2 regions of the Paenibacillus sp. RRE4 genome follow, and region 2 is predicted to be linked to the other one. Evidence: riboswitches for the same ligand, from Rfam matches in the RefSeq annotation. Region 2 holds a riboswitch; the other holds the start of a gene.
The links. A riboswitch is a leader RNA that binds a small molecule or an ion and turns the genes downstream of it on or off. The one in region 2 is predicted to bind glycine.

Region 1: another riboswitch for glycine. It lies ahead of sdaAB (L-serine ammonia-lyase, iron-sulfur-dependent subunit beta); the one in region 2 lies ahead of gcvT (glycine cleavage system aminomethyltransferase GcvT).

What each region holds. Positions count from the first base shown of each region.
Region 1 is NZ_JAUZUT010000004.1:157,044-164,206, reverse strand. Features, by position in the region: gene Q9R46_RS20805 (alpha-glycosidase) at 1-923, shown strand, start outside; gene sdaAA (L-serine ammonia-lyase, iron-sulfur-dependent, subunit alpha) at 1,173-2,108, opposite strand; gene sdaAB (L-serine ammonia-lyase, iron-sulfur-dependent subunit beta) at 2,098-2,787, opposite strand; glycine riboswitch at 2,901-3,039, opposite strand; glycine riboswitch at 3,044-3,221, opposite strand; gene Q9R46_RS20790 (LolA family protein) at 3,416-4,510, opposite strand; gene Q9R46_RS20785 (HAMP domain-containing sensor histidine kinase) at 4,517-6,022, opposite strand; gene Q9R46_RS20780 (response regulator transcription factor) at 6,019-6,732, opposite strand; gene pstB (phosphate ABC transporter ATP-binding protein PstB) at 7,065-7,163, opposite strand, start outside.
Region 2 is NZ_JAUZUT010000008.1:44,396-51,558, reverse strand. Features, by position in the region: gene gcvPB (aminomethyl-transferring glycine dehydrogenase subunit GcvPB) at 1-112, opposite strand, end outside; gene gcvPA (aminomethyl-transferring glycine dehydrogenase subunit GcvPA) at 199-1,554, opposite strand; gene gcvT (glycine cleavage system aminomethyltransferase GcvT) at 1,551-2,693, opposite strand; glycine riboswitch at 2,924-3,024, opposite strand; glycine riboswitch at 3,028-3,150, opposite strand; gene gcvH (glycine cleavage system protein GcvH) at 3,497-3,889, shown strand; gene Q9R46_RS23850 (PTS mannitol transporter subunit IIBC) at 4,332-5,795, shown strand; gene Q9R46_RS23845 (BglG family transcription antiterminator) at 5,862-7,163, shown strand, end outside.

The DNA.
Region 1 (7,163 bases), on a different contig from region 2:
GTATTCCAACCTATGAGACATTTGGCTTTGAACCTCACATGCCCAAGTTAAATACAGAGAATCCCGATGTGAAGGCCTACTTGCTCGAAGTAGCAGAATATTGGATCAAGGAAGTTGGCACGGACGGCTGGCGTCTTGATGTAGCCGATGAAGTGGACAATGCTTTCTGGAGAGATTTCAGGCGGGTTGTTAAAGCAGCCAACCCGGATGCCTACATTTTGGGTGAGATATGGAACGAATCTTCTTCCTGGCTACAAGGGGACCAGTTCGATGCCGCCATGAACTATCCGTTCACCGCCGCCGTAAATCATTTCTTCGTGGAAGATAAGATGCACGCTGCACAATTCGCAAGTGCCCTTGGCCGGCAGTTATCCCGCTATCCACTTCAAGCGAGCGAGGTGGCATTCAACTTACTCGACAGTCATGATACTCCGCGCCTGCTTACCTTGTGTGAGGGCGATCAACGCAAGATGAAGCTGGCTGCCTTGTTCCAGTTCAGTTACATGGGAGCGCCATGTATCTATTACGGTGACGAAATTGGGCTCGACGGTGAACATGATCCGGGATGCCGCAAATGCATGGAGTGGGACGAAGCGAAGCAGGACCGGGAGCTACTTCACTTTTATCAAAAGCTGATTGCGCTGCGCCATGCTCATCCTGCACTGCGTGCAGCAGGAACCATTCGTTTCCTGCAAGCCCAGGAAGGCGGCAGCCAGCTTGTGATGGAGCGGCAAAGTGACGAGGAACGCATCCTCATTCTGTTCAACCGTTCTGAGGAAACGGCCATCGTTGAACTGGACGCAGGGGAGCAACCTTGGACGGAGCTGTTTGAGGGCAACCATCGCACCGCTTTGGAAGACGGTGTGCTTGCCATTGAACTGCCTGCATACGGATATGCCGTGATGCGCACAGAAGTAAAATAGATGCCCTTTTGAAACAACAATAAATGTCTGCCTTCTCCAATACAGATTGGCTGATCGCTATCTTGGCTGGTTTAGGCACAATGAACAAACAAGCGTCTCGCATAACCTGAGCAAACCAGGTTCGCGGACGCTTGTTTGTTATGAAGTAATAACGACTAACATGCTCTAATTACTACTTGCTAATTGCTAATCGGAACCTGGTTGTGTGCTCCTTAGCTATTTGGCCCCATCCTGTAAATGATCCAATTGCTACTCTGCCTCTGAGCCTGTTTGTGATGTTTCGGATGTCTCATCCGGCAACCGCTTGGCCTTCGGTTTCGCCAGCTTCTCCATCATCTTGCGGCCTGTAGGTGTCTGGGCGAGCCCGCCTTGCGCTGTCTCGCGGTGACGGCTTGGCATCGCGCTGCCTACCTCCAACATCACGTCGATGACTTCGTCAGACGGAATGGCACTGCGTACACCAGCGAGTGCCATATCTGCGGCAGCCAGTGCAGTAACGGCACCGAGTCCGTTGCGCACGATGCATGGAATCTCTACAAGGCCAGCAACCGGATCGCAGATGAGGCCCAGTGTATTTTTCAAAGCCAATCCTACAGCATGCACCACCTGCTCCGGCGTCCCTCCGCGAAGCTCCACCATCGCACCGGCAGCCATGCCAATCGCTGAACCTACTTCCGCCTGACAACCGCCCTCGGCCCCTGAAATAAATGAATTGTTGGCGATCACGTATCCAATAGCACCAGCGCAGAACAATCCATTCACCAGATGTTCATCCGTCCAGCCAAATCGTTCCTGCGAGCTGATAAACACGCCCGGAATGATGCCACAAGAGCCCGCCGTTGGGGTAGCCACGATACGTCCCATAGAAGCATTCACTTCCGATACACATAGCGCATAGGCCATGGCAAGGGCAGAAGCATCACCTGAGCACGTTTCGCCTTGGCGAATATATTCGGCCATCTTTTTCCCATCCCCACCCGTCAGTCCGCTACGTGAGGTGGTATCTTCTGTAAGTCCTTTACGAACGGCTTCTTTCATCACCTGGTAGTAATCCGACATCTGCTTTACCACGTCTGTTTCCGGTGTATTTGTCTCCTGCACCTGCTCTTCAATCATCAACTGTGCAATGGTTTTGGACTCCGCAGTGCAGATGGCGTTCAATTCATGTAGATGTTTAAACCGCATCCGGATCAACCCCTCTCTTCAGATCAATCACACGTATGTCCAGCATATGGTCCAATGAACGCAGCTTGCTCAGCGTGTCTTCACTCGGCGGTGCATCCATCTCCATTGCTGTTAGTGCCTCACCATCACGAGCCTTTCGATCCACTTGCATATAGCCGATATTCACTCCGGATGAGCTAATGGTTGAGGTCACGGATGCCAGCACTCCCGCTTTATCGGCATGACGCAAAACAAGTGTCGGAAACTCTCCACTGATCTGTACGCGAAAATCGTTTAACGCATGCACAGATACACTGCCGCCACCGATGGAAGCACCTATTAAAGAGCATGCCCGTTCACCGTGCCACAATTCAATCTTGACCGTGTTCGGATGGGGAGCTGGCAGACCGCTGGTGTAAAATTCAACCTCCATGCCTGCTTCATCTGCATACTGCTCTGCATCCGGTATACGCGGATCATCTGTAACGTAACCGAGCAAGCCGCCGATTAGTGCCAGATCTGTTCCATGTCCCTGATAGGTATCCGCAAATGAGCCATATAATGTAAGTCTCGCACGTTCCGGCGTACATCCCAGCCACTGACGCGCAATTCTCCCCAATCTTGCCGCACCGGCTGTATGTGAACTGGATGGTCCCGTCATCGACGGACCAATAATTGAAAAAACATCTTTAAATCGCACCTTGTAACCCTCCAATTGGTTTTGTCATCGCCATGCGGACAAGACCGCCATAATGTTCCTGATTTACTGATTGATGACATTAAAAAAGGACAGAAGAAGGCCGTTAGCCCTCTCTCTGTCCTTGATACCTGAGAGTTTCATGATTCTAGCGCCAGGGAAGAACAAGGCCGAGTACACGCAAGCACTCACCTGTTCAGCAATCTGACAATCATATACCCCTTGGGTGGCGCTTCTTCCGCGCACTCTCCAGAGCTGCGTCCAACGACGGTACTTTTACCTGAGAGATTAACGGTTATGCCGGGTGCATAACTGCTTGCTCCTTCGGTGCCTAAGCCATCTGTACAGTACAGTTCCGCATCTAAAATGGCATCTATCATGCTTACTTGTACTGTATTGCATCATCATCCTGCTCAGGTCTCTCCCGCTCGTTATCATTCGCTATATTCTGTTCTTTCATGAATGAAAGTTCACCATTCTGCCATGCATTCAATCATATACAGCGTAATATGCCATACTCTATATGTCAATAAAAGTGACGTAATCTCAGGGTACATCATTTTCTATATACGATATGCTCATTTCATTCATATGGTTCAAAGCTTGTTCAATCTTTTTCTACCAGCCAACATTATTTCGCTGGCTTCGGTATTTGCAGCTCATTTACCCACATCTGTAGTTGCTCTTCTGTCCAAAAATCATTTTCGCCCATGACCGAATAACGAAGACCGTCCTCACTCCACGACAAGTTCCGAATCATAGACATGTATGAACCCTCTGTATCACGAATGTTAACTTTCTTTTCCTCTGGAAGCAGCTTTTCATCACCGTTTTCCTCTAGTGCTTTGAATACGGTCATGCTGATTTCTGGTTTGTTATCCTTCACATAATACAACGTTACTTCATCCCGGCCGTTTTCACCCATAGACGAAATGAGCTCAATTCTCGACAAGTTCATATCTTTTCCTACATATTGTAGAAAGGGCTGGCCCACGGACTTCTCTGCCTCTTCCAGTGTGATTTCTTGGTTATTCATCACGTCATTCATTTTTTTCACTTCAACATCTGCAGGAATATCCAGCGTAAACGTCTGGTCTGTGAACTCAGGATTGTAATTGATCCGGTCATATAGAAACTCTGATTTGGTATCCCCATGCGTACTGGTGGCTTTAACAACCATCCACTCTTTGGGGTTTATCCAATACTCCGAAGACATGGACAGTGAATCCTCATCCTTCGGCGTTAATTCAATATGAATGACCTCCTGGTCTTGAAGCTTTTCCTGACCCAGCATCTTCACATTATGGTTGTCACGCATACGTTCCAGTTGATCCACCAGCATCTGCTTCTGGGTCTGGTTGGGTTCCTGCTGGAGCGCTGATGAATCCATCGCAAAAGCGGTCTTCGCCTCTTCTTCATAGATCAGTATCTCTGAACCGTTATGAACCGCATAACTCACGTTTCCATTTTCATCTGTCTCGATCCGCTTTTTCCCTGTTTTTCCGTCAACCCATTCCTTCACGTGTATGGTGTTCGTAACCTCACTATCTGTCCACATCTTCACCGTACCTTCGGCATAGTATGACCCCGGCTCAGACTCGGCAGTAATAATTTTTTCAATCATGTCATCGCCTGACATTCCGAGTAGCTCCTTTTCTGCACAGCCTGCCAATAGTGAACCTGCGATCAAGATCGACCCTATCCATTTCCATCCATTTTTAATCATAAATCATCATCCTTTCTTGATTATATCCTGCGATTCATCCGGGTTTCTTCGTTCCGGCAATAAGCAAACAGCTGCAGTCCCATATTGTTTAGAGGACCACATGCGTATATCCCCTCCGTGCTTTAATGCGATTCTCTTTGATATGCTCAATCCTAATCCAGAGCCTCCTGCATAACCGCCTGTCTGCTCTTGGTGATATTGAACGTACGGCTCAAAAATACGCTCCAGTTGTTCTGGCGGAATAGGAGAACCTTCATTTTGTACAACAATCAGTGTTGCTCCGATTCTGTACGTATCCAATTCTGCCCTCAGTGATGGATCGATCCATCCCGGCAGTTCTGTTGCGGAGTCAATTACAGCAAGCCCGATTCTACCTTGGGGAGGAGTATAACGAAGCGCGTTATGCACTAGATTATCAGTCAGACGCATCAGCGATTCAGGATGAATTCGATAGCAATGATTGGTCCGTACAGACATCTTCATGTCATACTCATCACGTTCCGAAAGACCTCCGTAACTGCCAAGCAGCATCTCAAAAAACTCTTCTCCTTCTACCTCAACCATAGCAAACTCTGAATCTCTGGAACCCAATGCTGTGTACATCTCCAACTCACCAATCATCTTTTTCATACGTTCAACATTTCTGGCGATAACATCTCTATACTCTTGTCTCTCTAATTGTCTAGAATGTTCCTCCATACTAAGTGCTTCCGCATAAGCACTGATGGCCATGAGAGGTGTCTTCAGGTCGTGTGAAAGAGAAGCTACAATCATCTCTTTTTCTTTTTGCTGCCTCTCCACTTCCTCCTGGGTCTGGCTAATGGTTTGTTGCATCGCATCAAACTGCTGTAACAACATACCCATCTCATCACTGCGACCATTGACCCGTATCTCATCCGGTTTTTCTCCGCGGGCAAATCCATGCATCCTGTTTATCAAAACTTTCATAGGGAAGAAAAGCTTGCGGAATAACAACCACAACACCGTTCCATACAAGAGGACAAAAAATGCCACTGATCCACCGATAACCCATGTCGTTCGAAGCGATATTCCTTCAAGCCGATCCTCACGCAACATCGTTATTTCATAAATCCCTACCAGCTCCCCTTGATCCCAAACTGGTTTTTTCAATGAAAATGTGCGGTGTCGAATCTGAAGATGATACAGATTTCGATATAATTCAGAACTTCTCACCGTATATCCACCTGTTGACCAAGTATCCCCGCCAGAAGTGTAGACTCGAATCCCAGAAGGTAGATAAAGATTGAAACTTAGCTGTTCGCTGGCAAGCGCAGGGAGGGTTTGATCACGCTTAAGAGAATTCAACTGATACAGCGTTGGATCATTTAAGACCTTCTCTATGGGTGCAAGGCGTCCTGTCAATTCCACATACTCCGCTACTGCACGGTGATTTTCATAATAGTTATATAAGGAAAATAAAGCCCACCCTACCGCTACAGGCAAAAACATCACGATCAGGAACGCAATCATCAGCCAATATTTCAGCTTCATTCAACCCGTTCTCCAATAAAGCGGTATCCACTGCCCCATACGGTTTGAATCCAGCGCGGCTGGTGCGGCGCATCTCCCAGCTTGGCCCGCAAACTTTTCACGTGCACAGTAACTGTAGCGGCGGAGCTTCCTTCTGCCGATTGACCCCACACATGTTCGTAAATCTCTGTTTTCGTAAAGGCTCGGTGGGGGTGCGAAGTCAGCAGCATTAGCAATGCTCCTTCTTTAGCTGTGCACTGCACCTCTGTACCATGCAGTTTCACCTGCTGATTCAATGGGTGAATCGTTAACCCATCGTTGTATTGCTGAACCGATGCATTGGACTGACCACCTTGATATCTACGATATCTGTTCAGGTGGGCTTTGATTCGAGCCGTAAGCTCCGCCAAACTAAAAGGTTTGGTGATATAATCATCTGCGCCCAAGCCGAGTCCTTCTAGTTTGCTTTCTTCCTGGGTCCGGGCACTCATGATCAATACCGGAACATCGCTGATCAGCCTGACATGTTTGCATACTGTAAATCCGTCCATCTCCGGCAACATTAGGTCAAGCAGGACAAGGTGATATAATCCGTTCTTGAAATCTTCCCAGCTCTCCAGTCCACTTGATGCCCAAGTCACTGCATACCCTTCACGACGTAGATGGTCTATTAAGATCCGGGCAATTTCTGGATCGTCCTCTACTAACAGTATGTTATCCTTGTCTGCCATTGCGCTTTCATCCTCCCATGGACTAAAGTGTAGCGAAAAATACATGTGATACTTCAAAGTTTATAGTTTCTTTAGATTTACAGATCGCATATATGCCAATCTCTAAACCTGATTTACAACAAAAAGAGCCCCCTGAACTTCAGGACGCTCCGTCTCATAATAAAACTTCAAAAAAGTTACGCTTAACTCATGTAATGATTTCTCGATCTGGATTTCTCGATCTCTATTTATCCTAGCATGGGGCTTCCCATCTGGCAAATAGCCCCAGATACTCTGAGAGCAAAAAAAGACTCCCGGATATACTAATCCAGGAGTCTTGTCTTCTGTTTTCATTAACCAAAACGCCCCATAATATATTCCTGCGTCAAGCGATTGTCCGGGTTAGTAAAAATGTGCTCCGTCTCACCGTGCTCAACCAGACTGCCCAAATA
Region 2 (7,163 bases):
AATAGGCCACACGTCCAGGACTGCTCAATTCGAAAATCAGAGTTTGTTCGGGAGCAACGGATGGTGCGACTTGTTGCGTAAAGGTTGAGGCCCCTTGGGCTTGTGAGTCCATTCCAGTCGGCTGATTGACTGACTGATGTAGGTTAGAAGTTTCCAGTGAAGTACCCGCAATGTTTGCTTTTGTAGTTGTTTCCTGAGTCACAGCAATCCCTCCAATACACGTGCGAATTCATCGATCTCTTCTTTGCTGCGTCGTTCGGTGACCGCAATGAGCAGATGTCCTGCCAGTTCCGAATATTCACGTCCGAGTTCATAACCGCCGATGAAGCCTGCATCCAGCAGTTTCAGTTGAAGAGCATCCACATCGGTTCCTTCAGGGAGCTGGATGACGAATTCGTTAAACGTAGGGGCAGTAAAAGTAAGGCTGACTCCGGGAATAGCTGTTAACATATTTCGTGCATAGTGACTCTTCTGCAAATTCAGATCAGCAACATCAATCATGCCCTGTCTTCCCAGCGTAGACATATAGACGGAAGCGCTTAGCGCTAACAATGCCTGATTGGAACAGATGTTGGACGTCGCCTTTTCACGGCGAATGTGCTGTTCACGTGCTTGCAACGTAAGCACAAAACCGCGTTTGCCGTTGCGATCGGTCGTCTGGCCGACGATTCGGCCAGGAATCCGGCGCATGTGAGCCTGGGACACGGCGAAGTATCCGCATGTGGGTCCGCCGAGCGAAGCAGCGATTCCGAGGGGCTGCGCATCGCCTACAACGATGTCGGCCCCCAGCTTGCCTGGGGCTTCCAGCAGACCGAGCGACAGCGGGTTAGCACTTACCACAAGCAGTCCTTTGTGCGTGTGCACGAGGTCGGCAGCCTGTTTTACATTTTCCACGGCACCAAAGAAGTTCGGGCTTTGAATCATAACCGCTGCTGTATCGTCTGAGATAGCCGCTTGCAACGCATCCCAATCCGTAACCCCATCTTTGTAACCAATCTCTACAATCTCCAGACTGAGGCCATGCGCGTACGCTTGCAATACTTGACGGGCTTCCGGGTGAACGGTACGAGATACGATAAGCTGCTTCCGGCGAGTGGCTGCGGCGGCAAGATTGCCTGCTTCTGCAAAGGCCGTTGCACCGTCATACATACTCGCATTGGCTACCGCCATACCTGTCAACTCGCAAATATACGACTGGAATTCGAAGATGGCTTGTAATTCCCCTTGGCTGATCTCCGGCTGATATGGGGTATAGGCAGTATAAAACTCAGAACGGGAAATGACATGGTTGATAACCGAAGGGATGTGGTGGTCATAGATGCCTGCGCCAAGGAAACTGGCATGTGTCTCGAAGTTGGCATTGGAGCCAGCCTGTTTCGACATATGGCGGGTTAAGGCATATTCATCCAGTTTGGAAGAGACAGGCAACTCGCCCTGATAACGAATCTCCTGCGGGATATCTTTAAACAGATCTTCAATCGAATCCACACCGATTGTGGCGAGCATCGCGCTCTGATCTTGTTCGGTCATGGGAATGTAGCGGTGCTTGCTCATGCTTGCTCAGCTCCTTGAGTAGGTGTCTTTGGCGTACGTGTCCGTTTATGAAAAGGGGTCTTGACGACCTCGGCTTTCAGCTTTTTGCCACGAATCTCAATCTCCAGCGGAGTGCCTATTGCAGCATGATTGCTGTCAATTAGGGCAAGGCCAAGATTACGCTTCAAAGTTGGGGACTGTGTTCCGGTTGTCACTTCACCAATCTGAACGCCACCCGCATAGATCGGGTAATGTGGCCGTGGTATACCACGCTCCAGCACTTCGATGCCGATCAGCTTGCGGGCAGGGCCGTCATTTTTTTGTTGCAACAAAGCTTGATGTCCAATAAAAGGTCCGGCATTTAACTTCACGAACATCCCAAGTCCTGCCTCCAGTGGAGAGATGGTTGGTGACAGCTCCTGACCGTACAAAGGCAACTTTGCTTCGAATCGCAGTGTATCACGCGCACCAAGTCCCGCTGGAACGAGGCCCACATCAGCACCTGCTTCCATCAGTCCGTTCCATACCAGAGCCGCCTGATCTGCTGCAACATACAGTTCAAAACCATCTTCACCTGTATATCCAGTGCGCGACAGTAGCAACTTTATTCCACATACCTCGGCATGCTGTACGAAGCGGAACGGTTCAATGGACCTTGCATCCACCTCTGAACCTGTAACCTTCGAGAGAATATCGACCGCTAAAGGGCCTTGTAGCGCCAGTAACGCCGTTTGCTCGGAATCATTGGTCATGTTTACGCCAGGTACGATATGCTCCTGAAGCCACGCCCAATCCTTGTCGATATTAGAGGCATTGACAACCAGCATGTAGTGTTGCTCCGCCAGTTTGTAGATCAGCAGATCATCTACTACACCACCATCGGGATAACACATCAGCGTGTATTGTGCCTGACCTGGTACAATTGCGGTCACATCGTTGGTTGTCATGTGTTGTAAAAAGGCTTCCGCCTGTTCACCCGTTACGGTGAATTCGCCCATATGGGATACATCAAACAGCCCGGCGCGCTCGCGTACGGCTTCATGCTCTTTTTGAATACCGCTAAACTGCACGGGCAACTCCCAGCCGCCAAAATCAATGCAACGTACACCTTCATATTGCGCATATAGGGGGAAGAGTGGTGTTCTTAACAAATCAGACATCCAATCACCTCGTCATGGGCCGTTAGTAGGCCAAGTATGAAAACACGTTCTGTGAGCCAGATCATTAATGCTTAAGTAGTTTTAGTATTCGAGACTTAACAGCCGACCGTTCTACATTTTTTCATTTGTTATGTTTAGTACGATCCTGGAACCTGCAATTCATTTTTTGGGAAAAAGGAAAAGGACAGGCCAAAGAACCGGCATGCCAAGTAGCACGCTGTATTCTTAGGCTCTGTCCCTTGTACCTGAGAGTTACCCCGCCGTTTATTCAGACAGGTTTCCCCTTGGGTGATCATAACATCCATATAGGACGATTAGATGCTCTCCAGAGTTGCGTCCTGTAAAAGTCCTTTTGCCTGAGAGATTCACCCCCGCTTGTCGGTGGTTTACTCCTTCGGCGCCGCCTCATGCACATCCCCAAACCGGGTGTACGGGCAATCTCTCCCTTTACATTCATCCGCGGTTCATACGTAGTCCAATTAACTTCAGTTGCTCTTCTCATTAAAACGTGGATACACTCTGGATGTCAAGAACAATATCATTAAAATTGTGTAAAATACGAATATTTAATTATAAATACTCATAAATGTTCGTTTATTCTGAAAGAGTGCGCTTACTATTCTAATATTCACCATTATATGCAGAAAGAGTAGTGTAAGGTTACACACGGTGAGGTGTCTAAATTTAAATAAACTGTGAGCTAACTTGACATTTGAATCTGAAATATCATACGCTATTGTTTGGGAAAAAGGTGAAGGTCAAAGAACGCATGCACTCATTAATGAAAAGCGAGGCGGATATCGATGAGCGAATTGAGAAATGATTTCCTGTACAGTAAAGAGCACGAATGGGTGCAAACCGTAGGGGAGGATACCGTACGTATTGGCATTACCGAGTTCGCGCAGCATCAGCTGGGTGACATTGTGTTTGTGGAATTGCCTGATCTTGAAGCCGGTGTAAAGGCAGAAGACAGCATCGGTACGATTGAATCCGTCAAAACGGTGTCTGATCTGTTCTCACCCGTCAGCGGCACCATTGTTGCAGTGAATGAAGCTTTGCAGGACTCGCCGGAACTGGTGAATAGCTCTCCTTACGAAGAAGGCTGGATGATCGAAATTCGCGTCGATGGAGATGTAACAGCTGCATTATCCACATTGCTGAATGCGGATGCTTATCTTAAACATACTGAGGAATAGAATTAGACCGGATTGTCGAGTTGATTTGTACTTATTGACATATATATAATCTCATTCGAATATAAAAATATTGTTCTTCAAACCTGCGTGAGCTATAGAGCTTATGCAGGTTTTTTGCTGTTTTTTTGGCATATTGGAGGAAATTAAGTAAGAGTAACTTAAAATCGCGAATAAAAAAATGGCAAACGGACCAAGCTATTTTATTGCTTTGCATGTTGTATATGAATAAAGTCATAGGCAGAAAAAACCTTGAGTATCAACGGATTGAGCATATATTCCTAATTAAAAGCGATTACATAATCCAATGTTGTCATCATTGTTCATGACGAAAGTACGCTTTCATTTGATTGAACAGGAAGGGTTTCTCGCTTAGGATTACAGCAGGGGATCAATGATACCCCTTTCATACGAAATAATGACTTGATTCAAGGAGGATAAACCAATGAGTAATTTGGATCAAACATCCAATTCCAAAGGTGGGTTACGTGTTGGTGTGCAACGCTTCGGACGATTCCTGAGCGGTATGGTCATGCCTAATATGGGAGCATTTATTGCTTGGGGATTAATTACAGCGATGTTTATTAAAACAGGATGGTTTCCCAATGCGACAATAGAGCAGCTTGTAGGTCCGATGATTACTTATTTGCTGCCGCTACTGATTGGTTATACCGGGGGTACGATGGTGCATGGCACACGTGGTGGTGTCGTCGGAGCGATTATGACCATCGGTGTCATTGTCGGAACGGATATTCCAATGTTCCTCGGGGCTATGATTGCGGGGCCTTTCGGTGCATGGGTCATCAAGAAGTTTGATAAGTCCATTGAGGGCAAGATCAGAGCGGGTTTTGAGATGCTGGTCAACAATTTCTCGGCAGGAATCATCGGTGGTATTTTGGCTATCTTTGCTTTGCTCGGTATCGGGCCGGCAGTAGAGGCTATTAGCAAAGTTTTGTCTGCTGGCGTACAGGGTTTGATGAATCTGGGCTTATTGCCGCTCGTCAATCTGATTATTGAACCGGGTAAAGTATTGTTCCTGAACAATGCCATTAACCACGGAATCTTAACGCCAATTGCAACAGATCAGGCAAGAGAATTAGGTAAATCCGTTCTTTACATGCTTGAGTCTAACCCGGGACCGGGACTAGGTATTTTGCTTGCTTACTGTTTCTTCGGTCGTGGAATGGCGAGATCTTCTGCACCCGGTGCGGTGGTCATTCATTTCTTCGGCGGGATTCACGAGATTTACTTCCCGTACATCCTGATGAGACCGATCCTGATTCTGGCAGCCATTGCTGGTGGTGTAGCAGGTACGTTAACGTTCATGCTAACTGGCGCAGGACTGGTTTCGGCACCGTCACCGGGCAGTATCATTGCCTATTTCCTGCTGACACCAAAAGGTGGATATATCCCGATGCTTGCAGGAGTTATCGTGGCAGCTGTGGTTTCCTTCCTGATCGCCTCTCTGCTACTCAAAACGGGTAAACAGAAGGAAGAGGATCTGGAAGCAGCCTCCAGCCGAATGAAAGATATGAAGAGCCAAGGCAATACAGCAAATGCAGCCATCACAGCGGATAACCATGAAGCGAACAGAGCGGCAGATATCGCAACTTCCGTTGCATCCAAGGCAAAAGCAGATGTGAAAAAGATCGTTTTCTCCTGTGATGCAGGTATGGGTTCGAGTGCAATGGGTGCTTCGATTCTGCGCAAAAAAATGAAAACCGAAGGAATCGACGTTGCTGTAACCAACACGGCGATTAGTGAAATTCCGCAAGACGCAGACGTTGTTATTACGCAAAAAACACTAACGGATCGTGCACGTTCGGTAGCACCTAATGCAGAGCATATATCCATTGACAACTTCCTGAAAAGCCCGGAATACGACGCGCTAGTTGAACGTTTGAAGTAAAAGGGAGCAGACTGCGAACCAGCTTCAAACAAGAGCAGCCGTTTTCCCAGAGCCGGAGGCTGAGATATGAGTATTACCAAAAGACAACGTGAAATCGTGGAGTTTCTGCTAGAGCATCCCCATGAAGTCACGGCGGGTGAAATTGCCGTTGAAGTAAAAGTGAGTACACGTACCGTGCATCGCGAGCTGCTGATGATTGAACAGTGGCTTGAACCACTCGGTATGCGCCTCGAAAAAAAGTCGGGAACCGGAATACGCATTGATTCCGGTTCGGATGACCTCAGTGCATTACGCCAGAAACTGGAGGGTAATGAATATGTGGAGTTTACGCCTGAAGAGCGTAAGCTCTTCATGCTTTGCATCCTGCTGGATGAAGCCGAGCCGGTCAAACTGCTTGCTCTCGCTTCGGATCTGAAAGTGACTGTTTCAACGGTCACCACCGATCTGGATGATCTGGAGTTACGCATTCGGCAGGCGGGTCTGAAGCTTGTTCGAAGGCGAGGCTACGGTGTGAAAATTACCGGAAGTGAAGCGATTCACCGCAGAGCCATTGCAGCGCTTGCTTTGGAAGTACTGGATGAGTCGGATCTCTTTGGCAGACAGCCTGAGCAAGGGGGCTCCATCGTTAATCAAAAGTTGCTCAGTATGATCGGTCATAGCGACGTACTTACCATTGAAAATGCATTATGGCAACCGGATATCGAATGGCTTGAAAAGATACCTGAACGGCAGTACATGAAACTGCTTATTCAGTTATCAGCAGCTGTGGTTCGGATACGTAAAGGTTTTAATATAGAACCTTCTTCCTCAGGGATAATAACGATTGCAGGCACTGGAACCGTGGCGGAGCAACATGAAGAGAGAGTGCCGGTTTTCATGGCTTCGCGCCTTTGCAGTGTTCTATCCTCACAGCTTGGAGTCGGCTTCTCGGATGAAGAGCAAGCTTATTTTCACCAATTGCTTAAGGAGACAGAGCAACAGATTCATTCTTCGCGCCTGCTCCCGATCGATGATCTGATTCTGATGGACAGAGTGCATTCGCTTACGGACCAGATGCAGGAAAGAACAGGTTATGACTTTCATGAAGACCGCTTGCTGCGTGAAGGATTAATTGCACATATGGTGCCGGTTATGGAGCGACTTGAGGGACATCAGATGATACGTAATCCACTGCTACAGCAGATTCGCAAGGATTATGATACCCTTTTCGAACAAGTTAAAAGGTCTGTGTTACAGGCATGGCCCGGGGCAGAAGTTCCGGATGAGGAGATCGGTTTTCTTGTCATGCACTTTGGCGCATCCATTGAACGGTTGCGGGCGTTAAAGCAGGAGATTCGAGCAATCGTTGTATGCAACAGTGGCATCGGC